3 regions of the Streptomyces sp. NPDC058637 genome follow, and region 3 is predicted to be linked to each of the others. Evidence: riboswitches for the same ligand, from Rfam matches in the RefSeq annotation. Region 3 holds a riboswitch; each other region holds the start of a gene.
What was found. Region 3 has a riboswitch for S-adenosylmethionine ahead of ACFWVP_RS31460 (aminotransferase class V-fold PLP-dependent enzyme). Riboswitches for the same ligand answer to the same signal wherever they lie in the genome.
Positions count from the first base shown of each region.

Region 1: it holds a riboswitch for S-adenosylmethionine, as region 3 does, so the genes downstream of both, ACFWVP_RS16080 (hypothetical protein) here and ACFWVP_RS31460 (aminotransferase class V-fold PLP-dependent enzyme) in region 3, are expected to answer to the same signal.
Region 2: it holds a riboswitch for S-adenosylmethionine, as region 3 does, so the genes downstream of both, thrC (threonine synthase) here and ACFWVP_RS31460 (aminotransferase class V-fold PLP-dependent enzyme) in region 3, are expected to answer to the same signal.

Region 1 is NZ_JBHXRD010000013.1:156,786-167,329, reverse strand. It holds gene ACFWVP_RS16090 (cytochrome P450) at 1-1,144, shown strand, start outside; gene ACFWVP_RS16085 (cytochrome P450) at 1,141-2,367, shown strand; SAM riboswitch class IV at 2,633-2,743, shown strand; gene ACFWVP_RS16080 (hypothetical protein) at 2,795-3,205, shown strand; gene ACFWVP_RS16075 (arabinan endo-1,5-alpha-L-arabinosidase) at 3,520-4,491, shown strand; gene ACFWVP_RS16070 (family 43 glycosylhydrolase) at 4,473-5,927, shown strand; gene ACFWVP_RS16065 (hypothetical protein) at 6,217-6,339, opposite strand; gene ACFWVP_RS16060 (hypothetical protein) at 6,405-6,710, opposite strand; gene ACFWVP_RS16055 (Imm21 family immunity protein) at 6,908-7,390, shown strand; gene ACFWVP_RS16050 (MerR family transcriptional regulator) at 7,501-8,313, opposite strand; gene ACFWVP_RS16045 (VOC family protein) at 8,306-8,842, opposite strand; gene ACFWVP_RS16040 (response regulator) at 9,054-9,755, opposite strand; gene ACFWVP_RS16035 (sensor histidine kinase) at 9,752-10,544, opposite strand, start outside.
Region 2 is NZ_JBHXRD010000046.1:24,299-34,842, reverse strand. It holds gene nagA (N-acetylglucosamine-6-phosphate deacetylase) at 1-1,076, opposite strand, end outside; gene ACFWVP_RS32040 (ROK family protein) at 1,076-2,008, opposite strand; gene ACFWVP_RS32035 (extracellular solute-binding protein) at 2,253-3,470, shown strand; gene ACFWVP_RS32030 (DUF3263 domain-containing protein) at 3,481-3,723, shown strand; gene otsB (trehalose-phosphatase) at 3,880-4,728, shown strand; gene ACFWVP_RS32020 (trehalose-6-phosphate synthase) at 4,830-6,206, opposite strand; gene ACFWVP_RS32015 (glucosyl-3-phosphoglycerate synthase) at 6,263-7,213, opposite strand; SAM riboswitch class I at 7,367-7,494, shown strand; gene thrC (threonine synthase) at 7,513-8,811, shown strand; gene ACFWVP_RS32005 (MoaD/ThiS family protein) at 8,840-9,115, shown strand; gene ACFWVP_RS32000 (cold-shock protein) at 9,621-9,827, shown strand; gene groL (chaperonin GroEL) at 10,138-10,544, shown strand, end outside.
Region 3 is NZ_JBHXRD010000044.1:13,154-23,697, forward strand. It holds gene ACFWVP_RS31450 (cytochrome bc complex cytochrome b subunit) at 1-791, shown strand, start outside; gene trpD (anthranilate phosphoribosyltransferase) at 915-1,979, shown strand; SAM riboswitch class IV at 2,105-2,222, shown strand; gene ACFWVP_RS31460 (aminotransferase class V-fold PLP-dependent enzyme) at 2,395-3,771, shown strand; gene ACFWVP_RS31465 (Lrp/AsnC family transcriptional regulator) at 3,855-4,136, opposite strand; gene ACFWVP_RS31470 (rhomboid family intramembrane serine protease) at 4,133-4,885, opposite strand; gene ACFWVP_RS31475 (hypothetical protein) at 5,055-5,297, shown strand; gene ACFWVP_RS31480 (NYN domain-containing protein) at 5,335-6,696, shown strand; gene ACFWVP_RS31485 (NlpC/P60 family protein) at 6,989-8,014, shown strand; gene ACFWVP_RS31490 (hypothetical protein) at 8,201-9,454, shown strand; gene ACFWVP_RS31495 (glycosyltransferase 87 family protein) at 9,411-10,544, opposite strand, start outside.

The sequences.
Region 1 (10,544 bases), on a different contig from region 3:
GCCCGTGGTCCCCGTCGAGCTCCCCGGCGGCTTCCCCGCCTGGCTGGTCGTCGGCTACCGGGAACTCCACCAGGTCACCAGCGACGGTGAGCTGTTCCCGCGGGACGTCGGGCTGTGGAACCAGTGGGAGCACATCCCCGAGGACTGGCCGCTGCTCCCCATGGTGGGGCGGCCCATGCCGTCCATCTACTTCACCGCGGGGGCCGAGCACCGGCGGCACGCCGAGATGGTGGTGCCCGCGCTGGAGGGTGCGGACCCGTTCGAGATCCGGGGGCACTGCGAGCAGCTCGCCGACCGGCTCGTCGACGGCATGTGCGGCCGGGGCACGGCCGACCTCGTCGCCGAATTCGCCGAGCCGCTGCCCGTGCTCGTCCTCGCCCGGCTCGTCGGCTTCCCCGACGCGGAGGGCGCGGACATCGCCCGCGTCCTGAAGGACCTGGCCGACGGAGGGCCCGGGGCGCAGGAGGCGTACGGGCGGTTCGGCGAGCACATGCGGCGGCTCGTGGCGGCCAAGCGGGCCGAGCCGGGGGACGACATCACCTCGCGGATGCTCGCGGATCCCGCGCCGTTCACGGACGAGGAGTACGCGCTCGACCTGATGGCGATCACGGCGGCGGGCCACCTCACCACCGCCGACTGGATCAGCAACTCGCTGCGCCTGATGCTCACCGAGGACCAGTTCGCCGACTCGCTCGCCGGCGGCCGGCGCAGCATCGGCGACGCGATGAACGAGGTCCTGTGGGAGGAGAGCCCCACCCAGATCCTGGCCGGCCGCTGGGCGGTCCGTGACACACAGCTCGGCGGACGGACGATCAAGGCCGGGGACATGCTCCTGCTGGGCCTGGGCGCGGCCAACACCGACCCGCTGATACGCCAGGACCTGGGCCCCGGCGCCGCGTCGCACGGCAGTAACGCGGCGCACCTCGCCTTCAGCCACGGCGAGTACCGCTGCCCCTTCCCGGCGCAGGAGATCGCCGAGACCATCGCCCGCACCGGGATCGAGGTCATCCTCGACCGGCTGCCCGACCTCCAGCTCGCCGTACCGCCCCAGGAACTCGTGCGACGGCCCTCCGCCTTCCTGCGCGGGATGAACGCGCTGCCCGTCCGGTTCGTTCCCGTACGTACGACAGGAGACCTGTTGTGAACTGCCCGCACGCGACCGTGGTCGTCGACCCCCTGGTCCAGGACCTCGACGGTGAGACCGAACAGCTGACCAGGGGCGGCGCCCCGCTGGCCCGTATCGAGCTCCTCGGGGTGCCCGCCTGGACCGTCACCCGCCACGCGGAGGCACGTCAACTCCTCGTCGACACACGGCTGGTGAAGGACCTGGGCGCGTGGGGGCTCTGGCAGAACGGTGAGGTCACGCACGCCTGGCCGCTGATCGGCATGATCGACGCGGGGCGCTCCATGTTCACCGTGGACGGCGAGGAGCACCGCCGGCTGCGGACGAAGACCTCGCAGGCCCTCACCCCGCGCAGGCTGGAGGCGATCCGCCCGGCCATCGAGAGGTTCACCGAGGAACTCCTGGACGCGCTCGCCGAACAGGGCAAGGACGGCGTCGTCGACCTCAAGGCGGTGTTCGCCCAGCCGCTGCCGATGCGGGTGGTGGGCCTGCTGATGGGGGTGGACGAGGCGCAGCACCCGATGCTGACGAAGCGCTACAAGGCGTTCTTCTCCATGCTCACCCCGCAGGAGGAGCGCATGGCGCTCATCGCGGAACTGGACGTCTTCTACGCGGAGCTCGTGCGGGAGAAGAAGGCCCGCACCACCGACGACCTCACCAGTGCGCTGATCCTCGCGGAGGAGGGCGGCGAACCGCTCACCGAGGAGGAGGTCGTCGGCAACCTCAAGGCCATGGTGGCGGCCGGGCACGAGACCACGATCGGGCTCATACTCAACGCCGTACGGGCGCTGCTCGCCCACCCCGACCAGCTGCGGAAGGTACTGGACGGGGAGATCCCCTGGGACACGGTGGTCGAGGAGACGCTGCGCTGGGACACCCCCACCACGCATCTGCTGATGCGGTTCGCCACGGAGGACATCCAGGTCGGTGAGCAGGTGATAGCCAAGGGGGAGGGCGTGGTGATCTCCTACCGGGCCATCGGTCGCGACGCCGCGCAGCACGGCGAGGACGCCGACGCCTTCGACATCACCCGCCCGACTCCGATCCGGCACATGACGTTCGGCCACGGGCCGCACATCTGCCCAGGTGCCGCGCTGTCCCGGGTGGAGGCGGGCATCGCGCTGCCCGCGCTGTTCGGCCGCTTCCCGGGGCTGAAGCTCGCCGTACCGGACGAGGAGATCCGCAAGCTGCCGGTGATGACGCAGAACGACATGGAGGCGTTTCCGGTGCTGCTGCACGGCTGAGGCGCGGGCTGCCGGGGCGGGGGAGCGCGGGGGGTGCGGGTGCCGGCCCGGGGTGCGAGGGGACGGGGCGGCCGGGGCTGGGACGTGCGGGGCGGTACGGGTGCGTGCGCCGGGGCGCGCGGGGGGCCAGGCAGGGCGTGCGCCGAGCCAGGCAGGGGCGTGCGGGCCGGGGCGAGTGAGTGCGCCGAGCCCTGCGGTGTGTGTCCGTGCGCCGGTGCTGTGCAGGGATCCTGACGGTCTCTCGGCTCCTGTTACGCTTTCCGTGGGTCATGAGTTCCAGCGGTAAGCCCCGGCTCGCTGGACGGCACCCCGCTCCGCTGCGGGTGCTCCGGGTGACGACCCGCTCCGCGCGGCACCGCGCGGGGAACAGCGGACCACCGGGGACGGGCCCCCGGGGTCCACGACCCCGGAAGGCGGGCGACGGCCCATGCTCCCCCACCTCATTCACCACGACGGCTGCACGCGGTACGCCCCCGGCCACCACGTGCACTGGATCCACGCCAAGAAGTGCGCGCAGGAGCCCGGCCAGGCCGTCGAGCTGCTGCTGACCTCCAGCGATGTGCGGGACGACGGCTGGCTCGCACTGCGCGCCGCCTTCGACCACGCGGGCGACCTGCCCGAGGTCTGGATGCACGCCCCCGCGGATCTGCGGGAGTTGCTCGCCGGGCACCGAGGCAGGGTCTTCTGGCTGCCGCGCTGGCACGCGCTGCGGTTCGTGGGCCTCGACGGTGAGGCCACCGGGCTGGTGAACGTCGGCACCGAGGGCGGCGCACTGTGCGCGACCACGGCGCCCCGCCCGCAGCGCACCGCCCGCGGGGACTTGTCCTACGGGCTCTAACGGGCCGGCGGGCAAGCGGGCCGGTGGGCCGGACGCGACGACCCTGTCGCGCCCGGCCCACCAACCACGCCTGGGGGCACCGCTGTTCGTGATGTCGGACATGGGGCGGGTATTCGGCGAATCCGTGCGCGATCCGTTGACGCAAGACGTGTTCGATTCTACGGTCCCGTCCGAAGTGCCGAGCGTTATTCGGTATATCGAACGCGCATTGATGGCATGGGCATGGCAACGGATGCGTCGGCGGTGGCGACCAACCGGTGCCCGCCTGTACCGCCCTCGCGCCCCACCCCACGACCGAAGGAGGAGACCTCCTCATGAGCCGCACCCTGAGAAGGACCCTCGCCGTTCTCCCCGCAGCGCTCCTGATGGCCCTCGTGCCGGGCAGCGCCTCCGCGTACCCCAACCCCGGTGTCGTCAACGGCGACATCGTCGTCCACGACCCGTCCATGATCCGGAGCTCGTCCGGCCAGTACCTGCTCTACTCCACCGGAGAAGGCCTCCAGCTCCGCACCTCCACCGACCGCACCGCCTTCGGCCGGTCGGGCAACGCCTTCACCACGAAACCGAACTGGTGGAAGAACTACTCGTCCGCCTCGGACCCCTGGGCTCCCGACATCTCCTACCGGGGCGGCAAGTACCTGATGTACTACGCCGTCTCGTCCTTCGGCTCCAACACCTCGGCCATCGGGCTCGCCGGCTCCACCACCGGCCTGGCGGGCAGCTGGAGCGACTACGGCATCGTCTACACCTCGAACTCGTCGAGCGACTACAACGCCATCGACCCCAATCTCTTCGTGGACGACGACGGCAAGTGGTGGCTGTCCTTCGGCTCGTGGTGGACCGGGATCAAGATGATCCGCGTCGACCCGTCGACCGGCAAGCAGTACGCCGGGGCCACCGCGCGCCGCTCCCTCGCCTCCCGCCCCACCGGGACCAAGGCCGTCGAGGCGCCCTCGATCGTGAAGCGCAACGGCTACTACTACCTCTTCGCCTCGTACGACACCTGCTGCGCCGGCACCGGCTCCACGTACAAGATCAAGGTGGGCAGGTCGACGAGTGTCACCGGGCCCTACAGGGACCGCAACGGCGTCGGCATGCTCAGCAACGGCGGTACCCCCGTCATGGAGTCGCACGGCCGGTACATCGGCCCCGGCGGCCAGTCGATCCTGGCGGACTCCGACGGCGACCTGCTCGTCTACCACTACTACGACGGCCAGGACAACGGCACCCCGAAACTCGGCGTCAACCTACTGAACTGGAGCAGCGGATGGCCCGTCGCCTACTGACCCTGCTGAGCGCTCTCCTGCTCGCCCTCGCCCTCGGGCAGTCGACATCGGCGTCGGCGGCCGAAGGACGTCCGTTCACCAACCCGGTCAAGGCGCAGAAGGGCGCCGATCCCTGGATCTCCTACCACGACGGCAACTACTACCTGGTGTCGACGAGTTGGACCGACGTCATCACCATGCGCAAGTCCCCCACGCTCGCCGGGCTCGCGACCGCGCCGAGCGTGCAGGTGTGGCAGGGCGACGCCGCCTCACGCTGCTGCAACATCTGGGCGCCCGAACTGCACTACTCGGGCGGCCGCTGGTACCTGTACCACGTCGCGGGCCAGAACATCGCCGACTACAACCCCACGCAACGGGTGCACGTGCTGCAGAGCGCGGGCTCCGACCCGATGGGGCCCTACACGTACCGGAACCAGCTGGGCAGCACCTGGATGCTGGACCCGAGCGTGCTCACCGTCAACGGCTCGATGTACCTGCTGGGCAGCGCGAGCGGCGGCGGCACGCAGAACCTGGTGATCGCGCCGATGTCGAACCCGTACACGCTCAGCGGTTCCTTCTCGACGATCTCGACACCCACCCACGACTGGGAGAAGTCGGGCGGCACGGTCAACGAAGGGGCAGAGGTCCTCCAGCGGGGCGGGAAGACCTTCGTCGTCTACTCCGCCAGCGGCTGCTGGACCCCCGACTACAAGCTGGGGCAGCTCACCCTGACCGGCTCGAACCCGCTCTCCGCGTCCTCCTGGACGAAGAAGCCCACCCCGGTCTTCCAGCGGAACAACGCCGCCGGGGTGTACGGCCCGGGCCACAACGGCTTCTTCACCTCGCCCGACGGCACGGAGAGCTGGATCGTCTACCACGCCAACGACTCGGCGTCCGACGGCTGCGACAACGGACGTACGGCGCGGGCGCAGAAGTTCGGCTGGAACAGCGACGGCACCCCGAACCTCGGCACACCCGTCGCCCTCGGTACGACCCTGGCCGGGCCCTCCGGCGAGACGGCGGCCACGCCGACCGCGTACACGGTGGTCAGCCGGGCCACCGGGAAGTGCCTCGACGTGAACGGCGCGTCGACCGCCGACGGGGCGAACGTCCAGCAGTGGACGTGCGACGGCAGTACGAAGCAACGGTGGCGCGTCGAGGACCGGGGCGACGACACGAGCAGGCTGGTGAACGCCGCGACGGGCAAGGTGCTCGACACGGCGGACTGCTCGGCGGCCGACGGCGCCGACCTCCGTCAGTGGTCGTGGCTCGACAACACCTGCCAGCGCTTCCGCTTCGTCACCACCGACGCCGGCGGCTGGGTGCGCATCGTCAACCAGGCCACCGGGAAGGTCGCCGACGTGGCGGACTGCTCGGCGGCCGACGGCACCGACGTACGGCAGTGGACCTGGCTGAACAACACCTGCCAGCAGTGGAAACTCACCCCGGCGGCCTGACGCCCCAGGACCCGGGCCGCCCGGCCCCGTGGGGGGCGGTCATGGAGCGACGGGCCCCGCCCCTGGCCGCCACCGACGCCGACGACCCGGAAGCGCTCGACCAGTTCATCGCCCGCCCCGCCGCCGACGGCCTGTGGCTGTACGACGCCCTCACCGCTGAACGACTGCCCCCGACTACGCCACGCCCTCGCCGATCGCATCGCCGACACCCTGGACCGCCACGACACCTGAGCCCGCACGACACCGCAACCTCCCGACCGCTGGAGCCGAGCCGTGTCCACCGCGGTGGTCATTTGTCAGACAGCGCCCAGGTGAAACCCAGCCGGACCGAAGCCGCGCCGGCGCCGGCCGCGCCGATGAGGTCGATGACGGCCCGGTCGGGGATGGTCGTGTCGAGCTGCTGGAGGTCCACGCCCGTGCTGCTCCAGGGGGCGGGGATTCGATTCAAGCCCGGTGCCAGAGGGGCCGGCTCGGTGGTCAGGCGGGAACGCCGGCCCGGTCCAGGACGGTGGCCATCTCACCCTCAGGGAGCCCCGCGTCGGCCCCCGCGCTGAAGGCCAGTCCAGGAATGTGAAGGGCTTCGCGGAGCCGGTGGAGCGGCAGGCGCGGGTCGCCGGCCGCCGCCTGGCGCGTCCGGACTGCGGAGTCATGACTGAGCCGTTCGATCAGCACCGGCGTAGCGGCCGGGTCCCGGACGGCCAGCCGACGGTAGTTCCCGTCGGGGTGGTCCGCGAACCGCGCGGCGAGACCGTCGCGGGGAAAGCGGGGGTGCGATTCCGCCATCCACGCGGAGAACGTGGTCCGACAGGTTGTGCCGGACCGCCAGTGCCGTTCACACCGCCCCGGCCGTCGCCGGCGTCGCGACCTGCTCGACGCCGGTCAGCGGGCACGTCCGACCCAAACGGAGTTACCAGGCCGCCCTGTCCGACCCGGCGCATACGCTGTCGCCCCGGAACCGAGCTCCTGGAGTTGGAGGCGGCATGTCGTTGACGTGGCTGGAGACGGGGGGCGGCCCGTTCATCGTGGTTCCATCCGACGCGTTGTCACACTGGTCGGGAACGGAGGGCGACTACGACCGGGCCTGCGCGGTCATGAAGCTCGTCGGAGTCCTCGAACTACCCGACGGAGGCGAGGCGCTCGTCCTCGGCGACGAACCGCTCTCCACCACCTACCTTCCCGCGCACCGAGTGCTCGTCCGCTGGTGCCACGCGGAGAGCGAGGAGGGCGTCGCTGACATCATCCTGGCTGGGCTTCCCACCGCTGAGTGGGACGAAGGCCCGGTGATGAGGACCACTGGCAAGCTCATCATGTTCGACGCCGCCTACTTCGGTACTGAGGTCGGGACACTCACGGACTGCACCGTTCTCGAACTCGGCGCCGGCCGCTTCCGGGTGGACTCGGCAAGCATAGAACCCGACCAGCTGACGTCCTTTCGCGTCCACCGATTCGTTGAGCTGACCTGACCCGCCTTCGGTATGCAGAGGAAATCCAGCTTTCCTCTCAGCGAGTACCGGCAGGTTCGGACATCCGACGAGGCCGCTGCCATGGGAGACGGGGTCGGTCATCAGCCGATTCACTCAGGCCCGTGCCAGGTCGCGGTGTCGGGGTCGATGCTGTGGGCGCGCGCGTCGGCGTCGATGATGCGACGGAGCCATGTGGCGAGGCCGGCGCGGATGCCGTCGTAGTGGGCGGCGAATCCCGGCTCGGCCTCGTACATGCGGCCGAGACAGACCTGCATCTGTCTGGTGAGGGGAAAGTACGAAGCGAATACTTCCCGGTGCCGCTCGACGAGTTGACTCGCTTCCGGGCTGCCAGGTGTGACGCCGGCATCCATCGCATCCCCGAGGGCGCGGTCGAGGCCGGCGATGTCGTCGGCGATGGCCTGCCATTCCTCCGGACTGCGAGAGGCTGAGCGTTCGGCGTACTGCCGCCATTGCGTCGTGTCTCCGTAGCGCTGACGGGCTTGGGCCGGCCCGTCCGGGTCCCACCGGGGGCCGAAGATCGCGGCCTGCTGCTCGGTGGTCAGCAGCAGGCCGCGCTCATGGGCGTCGATCATCCGGTCCAGTCCGGCGCCGAGCTGGCGGAGGCGGTCGATCCGTTCGGCGACCTGGGTGCGCTGCGCGCGCAATGCGCCGGGCACGTCCGCGGTCGAGTCGTCCAGGACGGTCCGGATCCTGTCCAGGCCGAGGCCGAGCTCACGGTAGACGACGATGCGGTGCAGGCGCTCCAGATCGTCAGGGGTGTAGAGCCGGTATCCGGCAGCCGTGCGCAGCGACGGTCGCGCCAGACCGATCTCGTCCCAGTGGTGCAGGGCGCGGACTGTCACGTCCAGACGCGTCGAGACCTGACCGACGGTCAGGCCCCCGGCGTCAGTGGTATCAGGCATGCTTCCCATTGTCGCCGCGACCGTCGCCGGGTGGGGTGATCCCGATGGCCTCGAGGTTCCGCGCCTCCTGGCCGGCCGGATCAAAGGGTTTCGCCGCAGTGAAGACGACCCGTGCGTTCTCGGGGGTGATCACCTCCACGTCGCGGGTGTTCCAGAAAGTGTCCCGTGGACCGTCGACCGAGTTCGGGCGCAACGCGCGGCATGACTCGGCAAGGGAATCGACCTGGCTGAGCACGCCCGAGAAACTGAAGCTCATCGCTGGAGGCTGCTCCGGAACGCTCGCCGCCGAGACGAGAAGTACGTCCTGGAACGCCCACCGGCGCAGATGCACGATCGTGCCGGGGACGCTGAACAGTTCGAAGAAGCCGAGTCCACGAGTCCAGAAGTCCACCGACGCCGCCAGATCGCTCGTGGGGATCGTCACGAACGCGGGCATTCCGTAGATGCCACGGAACGGCTCCGGCGGAACCGCGTCCGGGCCGGGGGTGGGTACGGGACTCATCTCGAACGCGTTGTAGTAGTCACTCATGCGTCCCACCCTCCGGCCTCACGCAACGTGAGGGTCAAGTCGGAACCGTGAATCTCACCCCGACCCGACGATGCGCCCAACGTCGTGGCCGGGTGCAGGTGAGCAGTGAGGCAGCTCCCGAAGATGAGCTGGGAGGGGAGGGCCAGGCTTCGCCGTCTCGCCGGGCGGCGTCGGCGATTGCCTGGGCGAGCCGTTCGACATCGGGCGACCGCTACGCCCGCTCGGTGGGCTGCTGGGCGGCCTCGCCCGCGCCGACACTGACCAGACCGGTCTCGTAGGCGACGATGACGGCCTGGACACGGTCGCGAAGTCCGAGCTTGGCGAGGATACGGGCGACGTGTGTCTTGACGGTCGCCTCGGACAGGTGAAGGCGGGTGGCGAGTTCGGCATTGCTCAGTCCTCGGGCCAGAAGGCCAAGGACTTCCAGCTCGCGCGGGGTGAGCGGGGCGAGGTCGCGGTGGAGAGCGGCGGTGTCGCTGCCGGGCTGGGCGAACCTCCGCACGAGGCGGCGGGTGATGGCGGGCGCGAGTAGGGCGTCGCCGGTGCGGACCGTGCGGACGGCCGAGGCCAGGTGCTCGGGGGTGACGTCCTTGAGGAGGAAGCCGCTGGCCCCCGCGGCCAACGCCGCGTAGACGTACCGGTCGAGGTCGAAGGTGGTCAGGATGATGACACGGGGTTCGCCGGGGGCGCCCCTGAGGATGCGGCGGGTGGCTTCCAGGCCGTCCATCTCGGGCATCCGTACATCCATCAGGACCACGTCGGGCCGGGTGCGGCGGGCCGCTTCGACGGCTTCGGCCCCGTTGGCCGCCTCGGCGACGACGTCGATGCCGTCGGCGCCGAGGATCATCCGGAATCCGGTACGGACCAGGGTCTGGTCGTCGGCCAGGAGCACACGCGGCGGCTGCTCGGTCACGGTGCCTCCAGGGGGATGAGCGCCTCGACACGGTACCCGCCGGTCAGGCGCCGGCCGGCATGCAGGGTTCCGCCGTAGACGGCGAGGCGCTCGCGCAGGCCGATCAGGCCCCGGCCGTTCCCGGCGGCCGCGTCGGCAACCGGGTGGCCACCGGTGTCGGTGACCTCCACCCGAAGGTGGTCCGGGCCGTATTCGACGGTGACGGCGGCGGTGGAGCCGGACGCGTGCTTCACCGTGTTCGTCAGTGCCTCCTGGGCCACGCGGTAGGCGGCGAGTTCGAGGCCGGGCGGGAGGGGGCAGGGCGGGCCTGCCACGGTGAGACCGACCGTGAGGCCTGCGTCCCGGACCCTTCCGACCAACGATTCCAGCTGGTCGAGGCCGGGCTGCGGGGTCAGGTCCGTACTTCCGTCCACCTCCGGACCGCCGTCCTTGTCCTCGTCGGGCATGGTGAGTAGCCCCATGACGTGACGCAGTTCGGTCATGGCCGCCCGCCCGCCGGCCTCGACGGCGAGCAGCGCCTCTCCCGCCTGGTCGGGGGAGATCTTCATGATCTTGCGGGCGGCGCCGGCCTGGATGACCATCACGCTGACGTTGTGCGTGACGACGTCGTGCAGCTCGCGGGCGATCCTCGCGCGCTCGTGCTCGACCGCCCGACGCAGCGCCTCGGCCTGTTCGCGTTCCAGGGCGGAGAGGCGGGTACGGCCCTCGTCGGTCCGGAGTTTCCAGGTGCGCAGCCCGAGAGCGGCTCCTGCCATCGGGACCAGGATCAGCAGGGCGATGTACTGGTTG
Region 2 (10,544 bases), on a different contig from region 3:
AGGTCGGCGTCCTTGCCCGGGTCCAGCGAGCCGACCCTGTCGTACAGGCCGAGCAGCCGGGCCGGGTTGGCGGAGATGGACCGTACGACGTCGTCGACGGGGATGCGGTCGATCGTCACGGCCCTGCGGAAGGCGGTGTCCAGGGTGAGGGTGGAGCCCGCGATGGAGCCGCCCTCGACCAGGCGTGCGACGCCTTCCTTGACCTCGACGGCGAGCGGGCCGAGCTGGTAGCGGCCGTCGCCGACCCCGGCCGCGTCCATGGCGTCGGTGATCAGCGCGACGCGGTCGGCGCCGGCGTGGTGGTAGGCCATCTCCAGGGCGGCGGGGTGCAGATGCGTGCCGTCGTTGATCAGCTCGACGGTGATCCGCTCGTCCTCCAGGAGGGCCGCGATCGGGCCGGGCGCCCGGTGGCCGAGCGCGGGCATCGCGTTGAAGAGGTGCGTGGCGACGGTGGCGCCCGCCTCGATGGCCTCGACGGTCTGCTCGTACGTCGCGTCCGTGTGCCCGACGGCCGCGATGACCCCGTGCTCGGCGAGCAGCCGTACGGACTCGATGCCGCCGGGCAGTTCGGTGGCGAGGGTGACCATCTTCGCGGTGCCGCGTGCCGCGTCGAGCAGCTTGCGGACCTCGGCGGGGTCGGGGTGGCGGAGCAGCTGCTCGCTGTGGGCGCCCTTGCGGCACGGGGAGATGAAGGGTCCCTCGAAGTGGACGCCCGCGATCTCGCCCTGCTCCACCAGCTCGGAGAGCATCCCGGCCTGCCGGGCCAGGAAGTCCATGTCGCCGGTGACGGTGGAGGCGACGACGGTCGTGGTGCCGTGCTCGCGGTGCACCCGGGCGCCGGTGAGGACGTCCTCGGCGGTGCCGGTGGCGAAGGACGCGCCGCCGCCGCCGTGGTTGTGCATGTCGACGAAACCGGGGACCACCCAGTGGCCCGAGAGGTCGACGGTCCGGGCGCCCTCCGGCGTGCTGCCGGCGATCCGGGTGCCCTCGATGATCACCCGGCCGTCCTCGACGGTCCCGGTGGGCAGCACCACCCGGGCACCTGCGAGAACTGTGCTGTCTGCGCGTCCGGCCATCAGGCGGATACCTCCGTGGAGAGAAGATCCCAGGCGAGCAGCCCTGCGCCCAGGCATCCGGCGGTGTCCCCGAGGGCCGCCGGGACGATGTGAGGCAGCTTCTGGAACGTGACCCGTTCCTCGACAGCCGCACGCAGTGGTGTGAACAAGGTTTCCCCTGCCTCGGCCAGACCGCCACCGATGATGAGCGTGCGGGGGTCCAGCAGGGTGAGCGCGGTGACCAGTCCGGCGGCGAGCGCGTCGACGGCGTCCGCCCAGACGCGCAGTGCCGCGGGGTCGCCCGATTCGACGGCCTTGGCGCAGTCCGCGGCGTCGGCGTCCGGGTCCCCGGACGCGGCGGCCCAGGCCCGGGACACCGCGGACGCGGAGGCGAGGGTCTCCAGGCAGCCGCGCTGGCCGCATCCGCAGTCCGGGCCGTCCGGCCGGACCACGACGTGGCCGATCTCACCCGCGTACCCGTGGGCCCCGGCCTCGATGCTGCCGGCGATGCCGATGGCGCCGGCGATGCCGGTGCCCAGCGGCACGAACAGGAAGCGGTCGGCCCCCATGCCGGCGCCGATCCGTCCTTCGGCGAGGCCGCCGGTCCTGACGTCGTGGCCGAGCGCGACGGGTATGCCGCCGAGCCGCTCGCCGATGAGTGCCCGCAGGGGCACGTCGCGCCAGCCCAGGTTGGCGGCGTAGACCGCGATCCCGTGCTCCGCGTCGATGATCCCGGGCACGGCGACCCCGGCGGCGACCGCGCCCTCGCCGAACCGTTCCCTGCCGTGGGCGTGGAGGTCCGCGGCGAAGCCGAGGATGGTCTCCACGACGGCTTCGGGCCCGCGCTCCCTGCCGGTGGCCCGGCGGGCCTCGTGGAGCAGGGTGCCGTCGGCCCCGACCAGTGCGGCCTTCATTCCTGTGCCGCCCACATCGAGGGCGATGACGTGTCTCACAGGAGACAGTTTCGCCCGCCGACCCCTAAAAGGTCTAGTCCACTATCGTGGTTTGTTGAGTATGCATACAAAATGACCCTGCTAGATTGCCGAATCGATACGGCGGTGGTGTAGACCTTCGACCGGTCGGGAGGCAGTATCACCGGTCACCGACGGACCGTGACCGGTAGGAACCGACGTAAGGGTGAACAGGGCTGTGCAGCGGCGTTTTGTGGGTCTGACCGCGGTGATAGCCGCACTCGGCATGACGGCGACGTTGTCGGGCTGTGGGAGCGAGAGCGGTTCGGGGGACGTCACCCTGAAGCTGGTCGCGGCCGACTACGGAACCGACGCGGCGAGCAGCTCCGAGAAGTACTGGGGTGAGGTCGCCGGGAAGTTCGAGAAGGCCAACCCCGGCATCGAGGTCGATGTCCAGGTCTACTCCTGGAAGGACGTCGACCGCGAGGTCGCGGCCATGGTGAAGGCCGGCGAGGCCCCCGACATCGCGCAGATCGGGGCGTACGCCGACTACGCCAAGGCGGGCAAGCTCTACACCTCCGACGACATGCTCGCGATCCGCACCGAGTCCAACTTCCTGCCCTCGCTCAGTGACGCGGGCAAGGTCGACGGCAACCTCTACGGGCTGCCGTTCGTGGCCAGCACCCGGCTGCTCTTCTACAACAAGGGACTGTTCTCCGAGGCGGGTATCGACGCCCCGCAGACCTGGGCCGACATCCAGAGCGACGCCGCGGCCCTGAAGCGGCGCGGGGTGACGTACCCCTTCGCCCTGCCGCTCGGCCCCGAGGAGTCCCAGGCCGAGACCCTGATGTGGATGCTCAGCGGGGGCGGCGGCTACACGGACGACACCGGCAACTACGACATCGACTCCCCGGCCAACGTCCAGACCTTCACCTGGCTGAAGAACAACCTCGTGGGCAAGGGCCTCACCGGGCCCGTGGCCCCCGGCGAGCTCGACCGGGAGAAGGCGTTCGACGCGTTCACCAAGGGTGATGTGGGCATGCTCAACGGCCACCCGACGCTGATGCAGGAAGCCGAGAAGAAGGGCATCGACGTCGGCATGGTGCCGCTGCCCGGCCGCGAGGGGCCGACCAAGGGCTCGATGGGCGTGGCCGACTGGATGATGGGCTTCAAGCAGAACGGCCACCGCGAGGAGATCGGCAAGTTCCTCGACTTCGCGTACACGGACGACAACGTGATGGACTTCGCCGACCGGTACGACCTGCTCCCCGTCACCGGCAGCGCGTCCCTGGCGATGGAGTCCGACGGGAAGTACAAGTCGCTGCACGAATTCCTGGCGGCGCTGCCGAACTCCACGCTGTACCCGTTCGGCAAGACCTCCTGGGCGCGGGCCAGCGAGTCGATCAAGGAGCGGATCGGCGGCGCCGTCGAGTCGAACGGCAACCCGGAGAGCGTGCTCGGGGGGATCTCGGAGCAGGCGCGGCAGGTCGAGAGCGCGGAGTAGGTTGGTTGATATGACCGCCGACCCCGCCACCCCGCTCTCCGACCAGGAGCGCGCGGTACTCGCCGTGGAGCGGCGCTCCTGGTCCGGCCCCGGGGCGAAGGAACGGGCGATCCGGGAGCAGCTGGGCATCTCACCGGTCCGCTACTACCAGCTCCTCAACGCCCTCCTCGACGACCGGCGCGCGCTGGAGGAGGACCCGGTGACGGTGAACCGCCTGCGCCGGGTCCGGGACGCGAGGCGGGGCCGCCGCTGAGGCGGAACCGGCGCGCGGCCCGGACCCGGCGGACGTCTCCGGGCTCCCGCGGTACGCGAATCCGGGCCCGTCCCGGCCCTCCGACGGGCCCGGTCCGCACCACCGCGGCGGCCGGAAGCCGCGCGAGGTGCCGGCCCGCCCGATACGCTCGCCCGCATGGGTAACCCCGAGCACCCCCTCCCGATCCCGTCCACCCAGGCCGGCCGCGAAGGCCTCGCCGCGTTGCTCGCCCGGCCCGACCGGGCCGTCGTCGCGCTCGACTTCGACGGCACGCTCGCCGAGATCGTCCCCGACCCAGAACAGTCCCGCCCGCACCCGGGCGCCGTCCCGGCCCTCTCCGCGCTCGCACCGCGGGTCGGCTCCGTCGCCGTGATCACCGGCCGCCCCGCCGCCGTCGCGGTCCGCTACGGCGGCTTCGCCGGGGTGCCGGGCCTGGACCACCTCGTCGTCCTCGGGCACTACGGTGCCGAACGCTGGGACGCCGTCACCGGCACCGTGCACGCCCCCGAGCCTCACCCCGGAGTCGCGGCCGCCCTGGCGGAGCTGCCCGCGGTGCTGGAGGGGACGGGTGCGGGCAGCGGCACCTGGATCGAGGAGAAGGGGCGGGCGGTCGCCGTGCACACCCGCCGCGCGCCCGCGCCGCAGGCCGCCTTCGACGCGCTGCGCGGCCCGCTCGGGAACCTCGCGGCCCGGCACGGACTGATCGTCGAACCCGGCCGCCTGGTCCTGGAGTTGCGCCCGCCGGGCATGGACAAGGGCGTCGCGCTCGCGGAGTACGTACGGGAGACCGGCGCCGAGTCCGTCCTGTACGCGGGCGACGACCTCGGTGACCTCGCCGCGTACGCCGCGGTGGAGAAGCTCCGCACCGACGGCACCGCCGGCCTGCTGGTCTGCAGCGGCACCGAGGTCCCCGAACTCGTGGGGCGCGCCGACCTGTCGCTGCCGGGCCCGGCAGCGGTGGTGGACCTGCTGGCGACCCTCGCCCGGCAGCTGAGACAGCCGTGACCCGGCGCGAGGGCGGCGCCCTGGGGTCCTCCGTTCGGACCGGGCGGGATCAGGGAGCGGTGCCGGGCCCGGCGGGCCCGGCGTGATCCGAACGGGAGACCCTAGCCCCGCAGCGCGTCCAGCTGGTCCAGGAACCACCGCTGCGGCGGCAGTGAGGTCGCCGCGGCGGCAAGGCGCTTCGTCCGGGCGGCCCGCTCGTCGCGGTCCATCGTCAGCGCCTCGTGCAGGGCCACAGCCGTGGCCGACACGTCGTACGGGTTGACCACGATCGCGTCCTCGCCCAGCTCCTCGTACGCCCCCGCCTCCCGGGAGAGGACCAGCGCGCAGCCCTCGTCGGAGACGACGGGAACCTCCTTGGCCACCAGGTTCATGCCGTCGCGGATCGGGTTGACCAGCGCCACGTCCGCGAGCCGGTAGGCCGCCAGCGAGCGCGCGAAGTCGTCATCGACGTGCAGCAGGACCGGGGTCCAGTCCGGGGTGCCGTACTGCTCGTTGATTCCGTCGGCGACCCGCTGGACCTCCGCCGTGTAGGCGCGGTACACCGCGAGGTCCTGCCGGGAGGGGTAGGCGAACGCCACGTGCACCACCCGCTCGCGCCACTCCGGGCGCTCCTCCAGCAGCGCCCGGTAGGCGTGCAGGCCGCGCACGATGTTCTTGGACAGTTCCGTGCGGTCCACCCGCACGATCGTCTTCCGCCCGGCGCCCACCTGCTCCCGCAGCGTCCCCATCCGCTCGTCCACGTCCGCCTCGTGGGAGCGGCGGCGCAGGAAGTCCGCGTCGGCGCCCAGCCCGTGCACCCCGATCCGGGTGCGGCCGGTGCCGCCGAGGATCTCCGTGCAGCAGGAGATGAACGCATCCGCCCACCTGCGGGTCAGGAACGCGGCCCGGTCGGCGCCCAGGATGCCGCGCAGCAGCTGCTCGCCGATGTCGTCGGGCAGCAGCCGGAAGTAGTCCACCGGCGCCCACGGGGTGTGCGAGAAGTGTCCGATCCGCAGGTCGGGCCGGAGCTCGCGGAGGATGCCGGGCACCAGCGAGAGGTGGTAGTCCTGCACCAAAACCGCCGCGCCGACGCCCGCCTCCTCGGCGAGCGCCTCGGCGAAGGCCCGGTTGTACGCCTCGAAGGAGGCCCACTGCCGACGGAACTCCGCGTCGAAGACGGGCTCCACCGGCGTCTGGTAGATCATGTGGTGGACGAACCACAGCACCGAGTTCGCGATGCCGTTGTACGCGTCGGCGTGGACTCCGGCGTCGATGTCGAGCATCCGGACACCGGGCTCGCAGACGCCCCGCCGGACCGCCTCGCGGTCGCCGTCGCCGAGAGCGGCGCACACCCACAGCTTGTCCTCGACGGCGCTGAGGCCGGAGACGAGTCCGCCCCCGCCGCGTTTCGAGTCGAGCGTGCCGTCCTCACGCAGGGCGTACGACACCGGGCCGCGGTTGGACGCGACGAGGACCTGGGCAGCGTGCTCGGAGACCATGTACCCGAACCTAGCCCGTTCGGGAAGCCGCCAAACGTGAAGCAGGTCCCGCCTTGCTACGCCGCGTGGCGGGACGCGTACTCCGCGATCTCACGCATGGGCGGCCTTTCCTCCGTGTCCACCGCGTGGGTGCGCGGTACGAAGCCGTTCGCGCCCCGCTCGAACTGGGTGATCGAGGGCCGCACCAGATGCCCCCGGGAGAGCCGCAGCTGCGCCGTGCGGTAGATCGCGGCGGCCATCCTGCCGAGCGCCTGACCGTCCTGGTGGCGGTGTTTGCGTACGCCGACGTCGACCTGGGCCAGTGCGTCCAGGCCCACCGTGTGCAGGGCGTCGACGAGCAGGCCCAGCTCCACTCCGTAACCGACGGGGAAGGGCAGCCGTTCGAGCAGGGAGCGGCGCACCGCGTATTCGCCGCCGAGGGGCTGGACGAAGCCGGCCAGCTGCGGCCAGTGCAGATTGAGCAGCGGGCGCGCCACGAGCTCGGTGACCCGGCCGCCCTGGCCTGCGGTGTCTCCCAACGGGCGGTCGTACATGGCCTTGACGAACTCGACCTCGGGGTCGGTCAGCAGCGGGCCGACGATCCCGGACACGAAGTCCGCCGAGAAGTCGCGCAGGTCCGCGTCGATGAAGCAGACGATCTCCCCACTGGTCACCAGCAGTGACCGCCACAGCACTTCGCCCTTGCCGGGGACGGCGGGCAGCGAGGGGAGTATCGCGTCCCGGTGCACGACGCGGGCGCCCGCCCGCCGGGCGGCCTCGGCGGTGGCGTCGGTGGAACCGGAGTCGATCACGACCAGTTCGTCGACGAGCCTGACCTTCTCCATGAGCTCGCGCCTGATCTCCGTGACGATCGCGCCGACCGTCGCCTCCTCGTTCAGCGCGGGCAGCACGACACTCACGCTCGCACGGTGCGGATCCCTCGCCCGGGCGGCCGTGAGCCGTTCGAGCGGGCGGTCGGCGGCTGACCAGGAACGCCTGGTCAGCCAGCGTTCCACCTCTTCCAGCACGGTCGATACTCCCTGTATGTGATCCATCTCGCGGTTCGGACGACTATCTCCACCGCCCGGGGCTTCGGTTACAGTCTTGAGCAACGCGGATGGCCCTCGCATGTCGGGGTCGGTCCGCGAATAAACGCCCGGATCAATGGTCCGGTGCCATAGCGCTCATCCAGAGGGACTGAGGGAACGGCCCGTTGAAGTCCCGGCAACCCTCCTGCCGACCGCGAGGTCACGGTGGGGAAGGTGCCAATTCCGTCTTGTGGCGAAATACGTCGCGAGGAAGATGAGGAGAAAGGGCCTCCGCCATCATGGCCGTGCAGACAGTTGCATCGAACAACAATTCTTCCACCGTGGACCTCGGTCCCGCCGTCGCGCTTTCCTGCCGCGAATGCAGCGAGCGTTTCGAGCTCGGTCCCATTTTCGCCTGCGCGTCCTGTTTCGGGCCGCTCGAAGTGGCGTACGACCTGCCGAGCGGCTCCCCCGAAGAGCTGAAGAAGCGCATCGCCGAAGGCCCGGACAACATCTGGCGGTACGCGCCGCTGCTGCCGGTTCCCTCCGATGTCGCGGACAAGCCCAACATCAACCCCGGCTTCACGAAGCTGGTCAAGGCCGACAACCTCGCCCGTGAGCTGGGCGTCACCGGCGGCCTGTACGTCAAGGACGACTCCGGCAACCCGACGCACTCCTTCAAGGACCGCGTCGTCGCGATCGCCGTCGAGGCCGCCCGCGCCTTCGGATTCACCACCCTCTCCTGCTCCTCCACCGGCAACCTCGCCGGTGCGGTGGGTGCCGCCGCGGCCCGCGCCGGCTTCCGCTCCTGCGTGTTCATCCCGCACGACCTGGAGCAGGGCAAGGTCGTCATGGCCGCGGTGTACGGCGGTGAACTGGTCGGCATCGAGGGCAACTACGACGACGTCAACCGCTTCTGCTCGGAGCTCATCGGCGACCCGCTCGGCGAGGGCTGGGGCTTCGTCAACGTCAACCTGCGGCCGTACTACGGCGAGGGTTCCAAGACCCTGGCGTACGAGATCTGTGAGCAGCTCGGCTGGCAGCTGCCCGACCAGCTCGTCATCCCGATCGCGTCCGGATCGCAGCTCACGAAGATCGACAAGGGCCTCCAGGAGCTGATCAAGCTCGGCCTGGTCGAGGACAAGCCGTACAAGATCTTCGGTGCGCAGGCCGAGGGATGCTCCCCGGTCTCCACCGCCTTCAAGGCGGGCCACGACGTCGTCCGGCCGCAGAAGCCGAACACGATCGCCAAGTCCCTGGCCATCGGGAACCCGGCCGACGGCCCGTACGTCCTGGACATCGCCCGGCGCACCGGCGGTGCCGTGGAGGACGTGAACGACGAGCAGGTCGTCGACGCGATCAAGCTGCTGGCGCGCACCGAGGGCATCTTCGCGGAGACCGCGGGCGGTGTGACGGTCGGTGTGACGAAGAAGCTGATCGAGGCCGGTCTGCTGGACCCGACGCTGACGACCGTCGTGCTGAACACCGGTGACGGGCTGAAGACGCTGGACGCCGTCGCCCCGACGACCGGTGTGGCGGCCACGATCCGGCCCAGCCTGGAGGCGTTCCGCGCCGCCGGCCTCGCCGCCACCAACTGACCACCCGGGACCGAAGGAAGGCACCCACATGAGCGTCAAGGTCCGCATCCCCACCATCCTCCGCACCTACACGGGCGGTCAGGCCGAGGTCCCGGCAGAGGGCACGGTCCTCTCCGAGGTCATCGAGTCCCTGGAGAAGGACCACCCGGGCATCGCCGCCCGCGTCCTGGACGACCAGGGCAAGCTGCGCCGGTTCGTGAACGTGTACGTCAACGACGACGACGTGCGCTTCGAGGGCGGCCTGGCGACGGCCACCCCGGACGGCGCCGGCGTCTCGATCATTCCGGCCGTCGCCGGAGGCTGACCGTCGGACACAGCGCCGGAGGCTGACCGTCGGACACGGTCCCTGACGCTGACCGTCCTGCGCGGCGCCTGGGGCTGACGCTCCCGCCCGGCCGCACCACCGCGAGAACACCATTGCCCCCTCCGCGAGAGAAGCGGAGGGGGCAATTCTGCATGGTTGAGCGCGGTACAGTTGGGGAAGCCCCCTCAGCTGCCCGTGCCGCCCGCATATGAGAATGCGCCCGGTCGCGACTAGAAGCAGCCAAAGTACGTGAACCCTTTGTGGCATAAGCCGCCTTTGTCCGGCCCGAATTGCCCAGGATTATCACAAGTTCTCCATATCCGGGCGTTCAGCCCTGCCCAGAATTCTCGTCCGATTGACCTGTTGCAGAGGGCAGTTGGGCAGATACATTCGGCCGCGGTCGACGCGTTCCGACGCACGCCACCCTCTCCGGTCGGAGGGTGAGTTTGACCCGGGCCCGCGAAGTGCGGTGCTCGTGCAAGGGCCAGTAATAGGGGAGTTAGGCATGGCTCAGGGCACCGTCAAGTGGTTCAACGCGGAGAAGGGGTACGGCTTCATCGCGGTCGACGGTGGTGCGGATGTTTTCGTCCACTACAGCGCGATCCAGATGGACGGGTACCGCACCCTCGAAGAGGGTCAGCGAGTTGAATTCGAGATCTCGCAGGGCCAGAAGGGGCCGCAGGCGGACATGGTCAAGCTCGCCGTCGGCTGAGCTCGGCGCGGTCGGCCAACGACACTACTCACGCACGCAGGGCCCGTACCCCCGATGAGGGGTTACGGGCCCTTCGTGCGTCCGCGCGCCCCCTCCCGGCTGTCCGCGGACGGAGGGGGACGCTTGCACTCGCAGGGGTCGAGTGCTAATCATTGGCGTTAGCACTCTCCAGGTGAGAGTGACAGAACTTGGACCGGGCCGGTGAGGCCCGCAGGCTCTGTGGGGCAAGGAACCACAGAGCACGCTGGCCGTCCGTCGCGGGCGCCTCTCGGTCCGGAGAATCCACCCCTGTCCGGGAGGACCACTTCACATGGCCAAGATCATCGCGTTCGACGAGGAGGCACGGCGCGGTCTCGAGCGCGGGATGAACCAGCTCGCCGACGCCGTCAAGGTCACCCTCGGCCCCAAGGGCCGAAACGTCGTCCTCGAGAAGAAGTGGGGCGCGCCCACGATCACCAACGATGGTGTTTCCATCGCCAAGGAGATCGAGCTCGAGGACCCGTACGAGAAGATCGGTGCGGAGCTGGTCAAGGAGGTCGCCAAGAAGACGGACGACGTCGCCGGCGACGGTACGACCACCGCCACCGTTCTCGCCCAGGCGCTCGTCCGCGAGGGCCTGCGCAACGTCGCCGCGGGTGCCAACCCGATGGCTCTGAAGCGTGGCATCGAGAAGGCCGTCGAGGCCGTCTCCGCCGCTCTGCTGGAGCAGGCGAAGGA
Region 3 (10,544 bases):
TCTCCGCGATCGCCACGATCAACCCGATCTGGGCGCTCGGCCCCTACCGTCCCGACCAGGTGTCCACAGGCGCCCAGCCGGACTGGTACATGGGATTCGCGGAAGGCTTCGTCCGGGTGATGCCCGGCTGGGAGATCAACCTCTGGGGCCACACACTGGTCCTCGGCGTGCTGATCCCGCTGGTGCTGTTCGGCGTGGTCCTCGGGGCTCTCGCGATGTACCCGTTCATCGAGTCGTGGATCACCGGGGACAAGCGCGAACACCACATCCTGGACCGTCCGCGCAACGCTCCGACCCGTACCGGGCTGGGCGTCGCCTGGGTGACGATCTACTTCGTCATGCTGATCGGCGGCGGCAACGACATCTGGGCGACCCACTTCCACCTGTCGCTCAACGCGATCAGCTGGTTCGTACGGATCGCCTTCTTCGTCGGACCGGTCCTGGCGTTCATCGTCACCAAGCGGATCTGCCTCGGCCTCCAGCGCCGCGACAGGGAGAAGGTGCTGCACGGGCGCGAGTCCGGCATCATCAAGCGCCTGCCGCACGGTGAGTTCGTCGAGATCCACGAGCCGCTCGGTCCGGAGCAGCTGCACACGCTCACGGCGCACGAGCAGTACAAGCCGGTCGAGATCGGCCCCACGGTCGACAAGAACGGCGTCGAGCGCAAGCCGTCGTCGCTCCAGAAGCTGCGGGCCAAGCTCAGCAAGAGCTACTACGGCGAGGAGAGCCAGATCGCCAAGCCCACCGCCGAGGAGTACAAGGAGATCACCAGCGGCCACGGCCACCACTGATCACCTCAGCTGACCGCCACAACGGGAGCCCCGTCCATTCGATGGACGGGGCTCTTCGCCGTTCCCGGGGCTGGATAGGGTGGGGCCGACCCCTATTCCGGCTGTGGACCCCAGGAGCGGACCATGAACATGGCGACCCCGGACGGCGGCGACAGCGCGGCGGCCCGTTCCTGGCCCGGCGTGCTCACCCCCCTCCTGCGCGGCGAGGACCTGACCGCCGAGGACACCGCGTGGGCCATGGACCGCATCATGAGCGGCGAGGCCACCGACGTGCAGATCGCCGGGTTCGCGGTCGCGCTGCGGGCCAAGGGCGAGACGGTCGACGAGGTCACCGGCCTCGTGAACGCCATGTACGCGCACGCCAGGACCATCCACGTGCCCGGCCGTACGGTCGACATCGTGGGCACCGGCGGCGACCTGGCCAAGACGGTCAACATCTCCACCATGTCGGCGATCGTGGTCGCGGGGACCGGCGCCAAGGTCGTCAAGCACGGCAACCGCGCCTCGTCCTCGGCGAGCGGAGCCTCCGACGTCCTGGAGAAGCTCGGCGTCAGTCTCGAACTGACACCGCAGCGCGTGGTCGAGGTGGCCGAGGAGGCCGGCATCACCTTCTGCTTCGCCGTGAAGTTCCACCCCGCCCTGCGCCATGCGGCCAAGGCCCGCAAGGAGCTCGGCACGCAGACCACCTTCAACATCCTCGGCCCGCTCACCAACCCGGCCCGGGTGCGCTCCCAGGCCATCGGGGTCGCCGACGTGAAGATGGCCCCCATCGTCGCCGGTGTGCTCGCCGACAGGGGAAACTCGGCGCTCGTCTTCCGGGGTGACGACGGTCTCGACGAGCTGACCACCACGGCGACCTCCCGGGTCTGGATCGTCCGGGACGGCTCCGTGCGCGAGGAGGCGTTCGACCCGCGCGACGTCGGCCTGGAACTGGTGCCGGTCGAGGCGCTGCGCGGCGCCGACGCCTCGTACAACGCGGACGTCGCCCGCCGGCTGCTGGACGGGGAGACCGGTCCGGTACGCGACGCGGTGCTGCTGAACTCGGCTGCAGCGCTGGTCGCCCTCGACCCCGGCGAGGGCACGCTGAACGAGCGGATCGCCGCGGGGATGCTGCGGGCCGCCGAGTCGATCGACTCGGGCGCGGCCAAGCGCGCGCTGGAGCGCTGGGTGGCCGCGAGCAACGCGTAGGACCCCCCGTCCCGGCCGTGCCGCGCGTGTCGACGGCCCGCGGGCGTACGAGGTGAAGCAGGGCGCAGTCCGGATCGCGGACCGCGCCCTTGCGCGTACGGGCAGGTATGGCAAAATGCTGCGCAGGTCATGAGTGACAGCGACTACGGCCCCGGCCCGCTGTCCGGCAACCCTCCGTCCGTGGCGGGGTGCCCCGGGTGAAGACCAGGCCGCAGGCAGCGAGGTCTGCGGCAAGCGCGGGCCCCTCGGCATCTGTGTATGCCAACCCCCGGGGTCCTGGTCCCTAGGGAGCCTCTTGTGAGCAAGCGAATGCGATAGGGCTCTACGCCCTTCTCCGCACACCCCTTTTCCTCTTCCCCGCGCCGCCGCGTACTGCCGGTGCGAGGATTTCGCCTGCCTGTTACGGGAGTTCGCCATGTCTGTCTCCACCGCTGCCCTCGACCAGTCCATTTGTGCCCCGCTGCCGGTACTGGGCGCTGATGTCACTGTTCCGCTGGTTACGGGTGGTGATGTCACCTATGCGGCTCTCGACTACGCGGCGAGCTCCCCGGCCCTGCAGCGGGTGTGGGACGACGTGGCGGCCTACGCCCCGTACTACGGCAGCGTGCACCGCGGGGCCGGATACCTCTCGCAGCTCTCCACCGACCTCTTCGAGAGCAGCCGCACGACGGTCGCGGACTTCCTCGGCTGCCGTCCCGAGGACCAGGTGGTCTTCACCCGCTCGACGACGGACTCCCTCAACCTGCTCGCCTCCGTGCTGCCCGCCGACTGCCAGGTCTTCGTCTTCGAGACCGAGCACCACGCCTCGCTGCTGCCCTGGCGCGACGCCCGTGTGACGTACCTCGACGCCCCGCGCACCCCCGCCGAGGCCGTCGCCACGCTGGAGCGGGCGCTGGCCGACCGCGACCCCCACGGCCCGGCGCTCGTCTGTGTGACCGGCGCGTCCAACGTCACCGGTGAGCTGTGGCCGGTCGGGGAACTGGCCGCCGCGGCCCACGCCCATGGGGCGCGCATCGTGCTCGACGCGGCGCAGCTGGCGCCCCATCACCCGGTGGACATCGCCGAGCTGGACGTCGACTGGGTCGCCTTCTCCGGGCACAAGCTGTACGCGCCGTTCGGCTCGGGCGTCCTCGCGGGCCGGGCCGACTGGCTGCTGGCCGCGGAACCCTACCTCGCCGGCGGCGGCGCGTCCCGCAAGGTCGCCCGGCGCACCGACGGGGGCGTGGACGTGGAGTGGCACACCACGGCGGCCCGGCACGAGGCGGGTTCGCCCAACGTCATCGGCGTCTACTCCATCGCCGCCGCCTGCAAGGCCCTGACCGAGGCCGGGTTCGACCGGCTGGTCGCACGCGAGCAGCGGCTCGTCACCCGGGTCCGTGAGGGACTGGCGGAGGTGCCCGCCGTCAAGGTGCTCTCGCTGTTCGGTGACGACGCCCCGCGGGTCGGCGTCATCTCGTTCGTCGTCGAGGGCTGGAACAGTTCGCACTTCGCCGCCGCCCTGTCCGCGGAGTACGGCATCGGGGTGCGCGACGGACTGTTCTGCGCGCACCCGCTCGTCCGTACGCTGCTCGGCGGCGAGCCGCAGGACCCGGGCGAGTGCGGTGCGCCGGAGGCCGAGCCGGGGGAGAGGTCGCTCAACGCCATCCGGGTGAGTTTCGGGGCCGGCACGCCGGACGAGCACATCGAGCGGTTCCTGGGCGCGGTGCGGGAGCTCGTCCGTACCGGCGCGCGGTGGACCTACCGCACCGAGGGCGGCCGCTGCGTCCCGGACCGGGGCGCGGCACAGGTCTGACGGGTACGGCTTCGGCCGGGGACGGGAGCTGCACTCCCGTCCCCGGCCGAAGCCGTGGTGTCCTGCGCGCCGGGTCCGTAGGCCTACGCGTCGAGGCCGATGGCGAAGGCCGCCTCGAGGTCGTGCTGCGAGTACGTACGGAAGGCGACGTGGGTGTCGGTGCCCTCGACGCCCGGGATCTTGCTGATGCGGCCGGGGATGACGTCGGCCAGGTCGTCGTGCTTGGCCACCCGGACCATGGCGATCAGGTCGTACGTACCGGTGACCGAGAAGACTTCGCTGACGCTGTCCAGCGCGGCAATGGCCTCGGCGATCTCGGGAATCCGGTCCACGCTGGTTTTGATGAGCACGATCGCGGTGATCACGGCTTGCTTTCTCCCTCGGTGGCCGTGGCTGGAGCCTTCACCCTAACCCCACCCCGGAAGCGCCCCCAGGCGTAGAGGAAGCCGGTGGCGAAGCCCGCCACATGGGCGAGATACGCCACGCCCGGGCCGCTGCCCGCGCCCTGCGCCGCCAGCCACTGCAGGACGAACCAGAACACGAGCACGATCCAGGCGGGGAAGCGCAGCGGCAGGAAGAAGAGGAACGGGAAGAGGCTGGTGACCCGGGCGCGGGGGAAGAGGATGAGGAAGGCGCCGAGCACCGCCGAGATCGCCCCCGACGCGCCCACCAGGGTCTGGTCGGAATCGGAGTGCACGACCGCGTAGACCACCAGGGCGAAATAGCCGCAGCAGACGTAGAAGAAGACGAACTCGGCGCGGCCCATGCGTTCCTCGGCCATCGCGCCGAACACGTACAGGAAGAGCATGTTGCCCAGCAGGTGCAGCCAGCTGCCGTGCACGAAGAGCGCGGTGAGCGGGGTGAGCGCCGCGTGGGCCGAGCCGTCCAGGAGTTCGCCGGGGATCACGCCCCACCGCTCGAAGTACCCGGCCTGCGCGGCGAGCAGGGCGTCGGCGGAGCCGCGTACCGGGGTGAGGCCGGAGAGCGGGCTGAGGAGGAAGACGGCGAGGCACAGCGCCATGAGCCCGTAGGTGACCGGTGCGCCGCCCGGTGCGGTCGCCGCCCCGAGTTCCCTGGCCCGTGCCCGCCAGTCGACTTGCCGCCAATCGATCACGTACAGAGCATGACGTACCGGTGGGCAACGGGACGGATAGCCTCGCCGTGTCGATGGGTATGCACCAGGCCGTAGGGTTACCCGAGGACATCCGCAGTTCGACGGCGCACCGCGAGATCGAAGACCTGGGCACCACGAGACTCGACGAACGACGAAAGAGGACGCAACGATGACGACGGTTCCCCTGCCTACGGACGGGACCCGCTGGCGCTGCACGCTCTGCGGCAATCTCACCCGGTTCGACGTGACGCGCTCCTCCAAGGTCGTGGAGTACGTACATCTCGACCTGGCCGGGGAGTCGAGTGTCGAGGAGCGCGAGGTGGTCAGTGAGACCATCGAGTCGGTCCGCTGTCGTTGGTGCAACGCGGTGGACCAGATCGAGCTGGTCGACAGGCCGGGTTCCGACTCCTGACAGGGCCGCGCGGACAGACACATTGGGGTGATGGATGGTGGAGCAGCCGACAGGCGGCGCCGAACCGGCCGACGAGGCCGGCGGTGCCGCGGAGTCGCTCGACCGTCCGCTGCCCGAAGGCGTGCGCCGCAAGGTCGTGGCGCTCGTCTCGGACGCGTTCGGCGGTCTGACCGTCGGTGAACTCCCCGCACAGCTCCGGCAGTACGCCAGGTTCACCCCGAGCCGGCGCGCCAAGTTCGCGGGCAACGCGATGGCCGCCGCGCTGGAGAACGACGCGGCGTTCCGCCGGCGCATCGGTGAGCGGATCGGCCAGGCGCAGCCCGAGTTGGCCGCCGCGCTGGAATCCGGCGCGCCTCCCGCCGCGGCCGACCCCGTCGACGTGGCCGCCGCCGCCTACGTGCTGCGGCCGGCCGGCTGGGTCAAGCTGGTGGCCGCCGCGGGCGAGGAGGTCCAGCGGGCCGACGCCGAGCGGGCCGACGAGGAGACCCGGCACGAGCTGGAGCGGCTCCGTGAGGAGCTGGCCGCCACGCGCGGCCAGATCAGGGCCGAGACCGAACGGCTCCGTGCCGAGCTGGACGCCTCCCGCAAGGAGGCCGAATCCCTGCAGCGCAAGCTGCGCAGCGCACTCAGCGAGGTGAAGCGCGGCGAGGCGGCCCTGCGCAGGAGCGGCGTCGAGACCGACGGGGCGCGGGCCGAGGCCGCCGCGCAGGTGTCCGCCGCCGAGAGCGAGTCCCGGCGGCTCAAGGCGCGCCTCGCCGAGGCGGAGACCGCCGTCGAGGCGGGTCGCAGGGCTGCCAGGGAAGGGCGTTCGGTCGAGGACATGCGGCTGCGGCTGCTGCTGGACACCGTCCTGGACGCCGCCCAGGGGCTCCGTCGTGAACTGGCCCTGCCGCCCTCGTCGATCCGCCCGGCGGACGGGGTCGACGCGGTGGAGCCGGGCCGGATGTCCCCGAAGGACATCGCGGCCAGAGCCCTTTCGGAGACCGACCCGGCGCTGCTCGACCAGCTGCTCGCGCTGCCGCAGGCGCATCTCATCGTCGACGGCTACAACGTCACGAAGACCGGCTATCCGCAGATGCCGCTGGAGAAGCAGCGGTTGCGGCTCCTGGGCGGGCTCTCGGTCCTCGCCGCCCAGACCGGCGCCGAGATGACCTGTGTCTTCGACGGGGCCGAACTGGCGGTCCCCGTGCTGCTCGCGCCGCCGCGTGGGGTGCGTGTGCTGTTCAGCAAGGCGGGGGTGACCGCCGACGAGCTGATCAGGCAGCTGGCCCGCGCCGAACCGCCGGGCAGACCCGTCGTGGTGGTCTCCACCGACCGCGAGGTGGCGGACGGGGTGGCGAAGGCGGGAGCCAGACCGGTCGCGTCCGCCTTGCTCCTGAAGAGGCTTTCGCGCGTCTAGTTCCACTTGTGTGACATGGGTGGCTTGCCGGAATTTCTGGAACGTACCGTCAACTTGCCGCTACACGCCGTGTGATGAAAGTAAAGAAGTGCCTGGTGTGACGAGATTTTTCCTGTGAGGATTTGAACTGATCACAAGATGGTCACTAAGGTCAGGCCTCGAACCTTCGCACAGATGATCGCCCACCCGGGGTGACGGCGAAGGAACCGCCGAGTCCGTGACGTGCACGGAGCCGGGGATTTCCGTCCCCCACAGCCCGGTAGGCGGCTCGAGGAAGAAGGAGCTCGCCTTCGTGGCGTCCCACCGTCGTCCCAAGCAGCCGAGCCGCACCCGCGTGACCGTGCTCACCGCGACCGCCGCAGCAGCCGTGGCCCTGACCTCCCAGGCCGCCCACGCCGACCCCAAGCCGACCAAGAGCGAGGTCAAGGCGAAGGTCGACAAGCTCTACCACGAGGCCGAGGCCGCCACCGAGAAGGCCAACGGCGCCGAAGAGGCGCAGGGCAAGCTCAAGAAGCAGGTCGACGCGCTCCAGGACAAGGTCGCGCGCGGCCAGGACGAGCTCAACACCCTGCGCGGCGAGCTCGGTTCGCTCGCCACCGCGCAGTACCGCTCCGGTGGGCTCGACCCGTCCGTCCAACTGCTGCTCTCCTCGGACCCGGACGACTTCCTCGACCAGGCCTCCGCGCTCGACCAGCTGACGGCCAAGCAGTCCGAGTCGCTGCAGAAGATCCAGGCGAAGCAGCGCGCCCTCGCGCAGCAGCGCAAGGAAGCCCAGACGAAGATGGGTGACCTCGCCGACGTCCGCAAGACGCTCGACGAGAACAAGAAGAAGCAGCAGGGCAAGCTCGCCGACGCCCAGAAGCTGCTCAACACCCTCACCGCCGCCGAGCGGGCCAAGATGGACGAGGACGAGCAGCGGGCCAGCCGCGCCGCCGGCGAGCGGGTCCAGCTCGGCAACGAGGTCCCCGCCTCGGCCCTCGGCGCCGCCGCCCTCCAGGCCGCCTCCACGCAGCAGGGCAAGCCGTACGTGTCCGGCGGCACCGGCCCCAACTCGTTCGACTGCTCGGGCCTGACCCAGTGGGCCTACGCCCAGGCCGGCGCCCAGATCACCCGTACCACGTACACCCAGATCAACGACGGCGCGCGGATCGGCCGCGGCGCCCTCAAGCCGGGCGACCTGGTGTTCTTCAACAACACCTCGCACGTGGGCCTGTACGCGGGCAACAACCAGATCCTGCACGCCCCGAAGCCGGGCACCGTGGTCCGTTACGAGTCGATGGACTACATGGGCACCTTCCAGTTCGGCGTGCGGATCTGACGCCCGAACGGGTGAATCACCACTCACCCCGCTGACACCCGCCCCGCCGGAGACCGACAGGTCTCCGGCGGGGCGTCGTCGTACCGGGCCACCCACGTCCCCGCTCCGGCGCACCGGTGTGCCACGACCCCGTCGGCGTGATGCCCGTCTCCTCGGCCACCCGCGTCTGACCGTACGATCGGCTGGATGGCTGTTCGGACGCGGGACACGCGGCGGGGACGTACCCGCGGACGGAGCACGGCGGGCGCCGTGCTCGCCGGACTGCTGTTCGCGTCCGCCTGCGCCGCGCCCCGGGACACCACGGACCGCGTCACGGCCGAGGAGATCGGCGTCACCCTGGACCGGCGTGCCGCCGCCGTCATGGCCCACGACACCAAGGCCTACCTGGCCGCGCTCGACCCGCGGGCCGAGTCCTTCCGGGCGGCCCAGCGCACCGAGCTGCGCAACCTGGCCGACGTGCCGCTGGAGTCCTGGGCGTACAAGGTGAACAGCGTCTCCGGCGCGGGCACCGGACGGGTCAGCGCCGACGTCGAGCTGCGCTACCGGTTCGCGGGCTACGACAACGCCCCCATGTCCTCGTCCCGCACCGTCGAACTGGTGCGGCGCGGGGCGGACGGCCCCTGGTACATCGCCGCCGACCGGGCGGCCGAGGACACCCCCGGGCTGCTCTGGCAGCAGGGCGACGTCGAGGTCGTACGGGGCACGCACAGCCTCGTCCTGGGGGTCGGCCGCCCGGCGGAGGAACTGCGCCGCATCGCGGACACCGCGGACCGGGCCGTTCCGGCCGTCTCCGGTGTCTGGCCGGAACCCTGGGCGCAGCGGGTCGTGGTGCTCGTACCCCGGTCCGTGGACGACATGGCGCGGCTCCTCGGCTCACCCGTGGAGAGCTACCGGGGCATAGCGGCCGTCACGACGGGCGAGGTCGGCGGCAGCGGCCGGCGTCCCGCGGACCGGGTGATCGTCAACCCGCAGGCGTACGGAATGCTCGGCGAGTTCGGCCGGCGGGTCGTCCTCACCCACGAGACCACCCATGTGGCGACCCGGTCCCACACCTCCGCCGCCACCCCCGTGTGGCTCTCCGAGGGCTTCGCCGACCTGACCGCGTACCGCCAGGAGAGCCGTACCGCCCAGGAGCTCGCCCCCGGGCTGGCGGGGGCCGTACGGCGCGGTGACCTGCCCGCGCGGCTGCCGGTGGACGAGGACTTCGGCTTCGGCGGGGACGCGGAGACACTGGCGAAGGCGTACGAGGGCGGCTGGCTGGCCTGCGAGCTGATCGTGCGGGACTGGGGCGAGGAGGAGCTGATCGCCTTCTACAGGGCCGTCGGGGCCCGCTCCGGGCGGGACGGGGCGGTGGAGCACGCCATGCAGAGCGTGCTCGGCACGACACCGCGGGACTTCACGGCGCGCTGGCGGGACTATCTGCGCGACCGGCTCGGCTGACCGGCTCCGCCTCCGCCTCCCCGCCCCGCACCCCCGGCACGGTCCCGCGCCACAGCCGCCACCCGGCGGTCACCGTCGCCGCGACCAGCAGGCCGTTGCGCACGGCCAGGAGCGCCACACCCTGCCCGTCACCGGCCACCACGTGCGCGAAGCCCAGCGGGAACTCCAGCAGGGTGACACCGGTGGCCACCAGGACCAGGCACGCGGGCAGCGCCATCCGGCTGCCGCGGAACACCAGGCACACCGCCGCGAGCCCGACCAGCCACACCATGTACTGCGGGCTGATGACCCGGCTGGTCGTGGTGAACAGCAGCACCGCGGTGAACGCCGCGTCCGCCGGGGTGTGCACCGCGAACCTCCTCGCCCGCAGCCGCCACACCACCAGCCAGCCGAGGGCGACCACGCTCAGCCACAGCGCCAGCGTGCTCACCAGGGCGACGTGCGGGCCGGTGAACTCCATCGACCCGTACCGCAGTTCCACCCCGCCCTCCCAGCCGTACCACCGCGCCACATGGATGGCCAGCGCCCCCAGGGACTCGATCTCCAGGCCCCGGTCCCGCTGGAACGTCAGGAACGCGAACGCGCCCGGCAGGGCCAGCGCCGCCACCAGGGCGAGCACCCCGGCCGTCACCGCGGCGGCCGACCAGGCGCGCCGGGTCGCCCGCCCCCGGGCGGTGCCCACCAGCAGCAGCACCGGCCACACCTTCAGCAGCGCGCCGAAGGCGGCCAGCGCGCCCAGCACCCGCGGGTGGCGCACCCCGGCCAGCAGGGCCGCCACCGCGACGGCCGTCACCATCAGGTCGTACCGGGCGTACACGGTCGGCCCCAGCAGCGGGACACCCACCACCCACACCCAGGCGCCCGCGGCACGCGTGCCGGGCCGCCCCGCCGCGTACAGCAGCAGTCCGAACACCACGGCGTCGCAGAGCAGGACGAGCAGGAAGAAGGCGGACGCGTACTCCAGGAAGGGCAGCAGGGCCGGGGAGAGCACCGCCAGCGCGGCGCCGGGCGGATACTGCCAGGTGACGTCGTCCAGCGGATACGAACCGGCGAGGAGCACCTCGTACCAGCCGTGGTAGATGACCGCCAC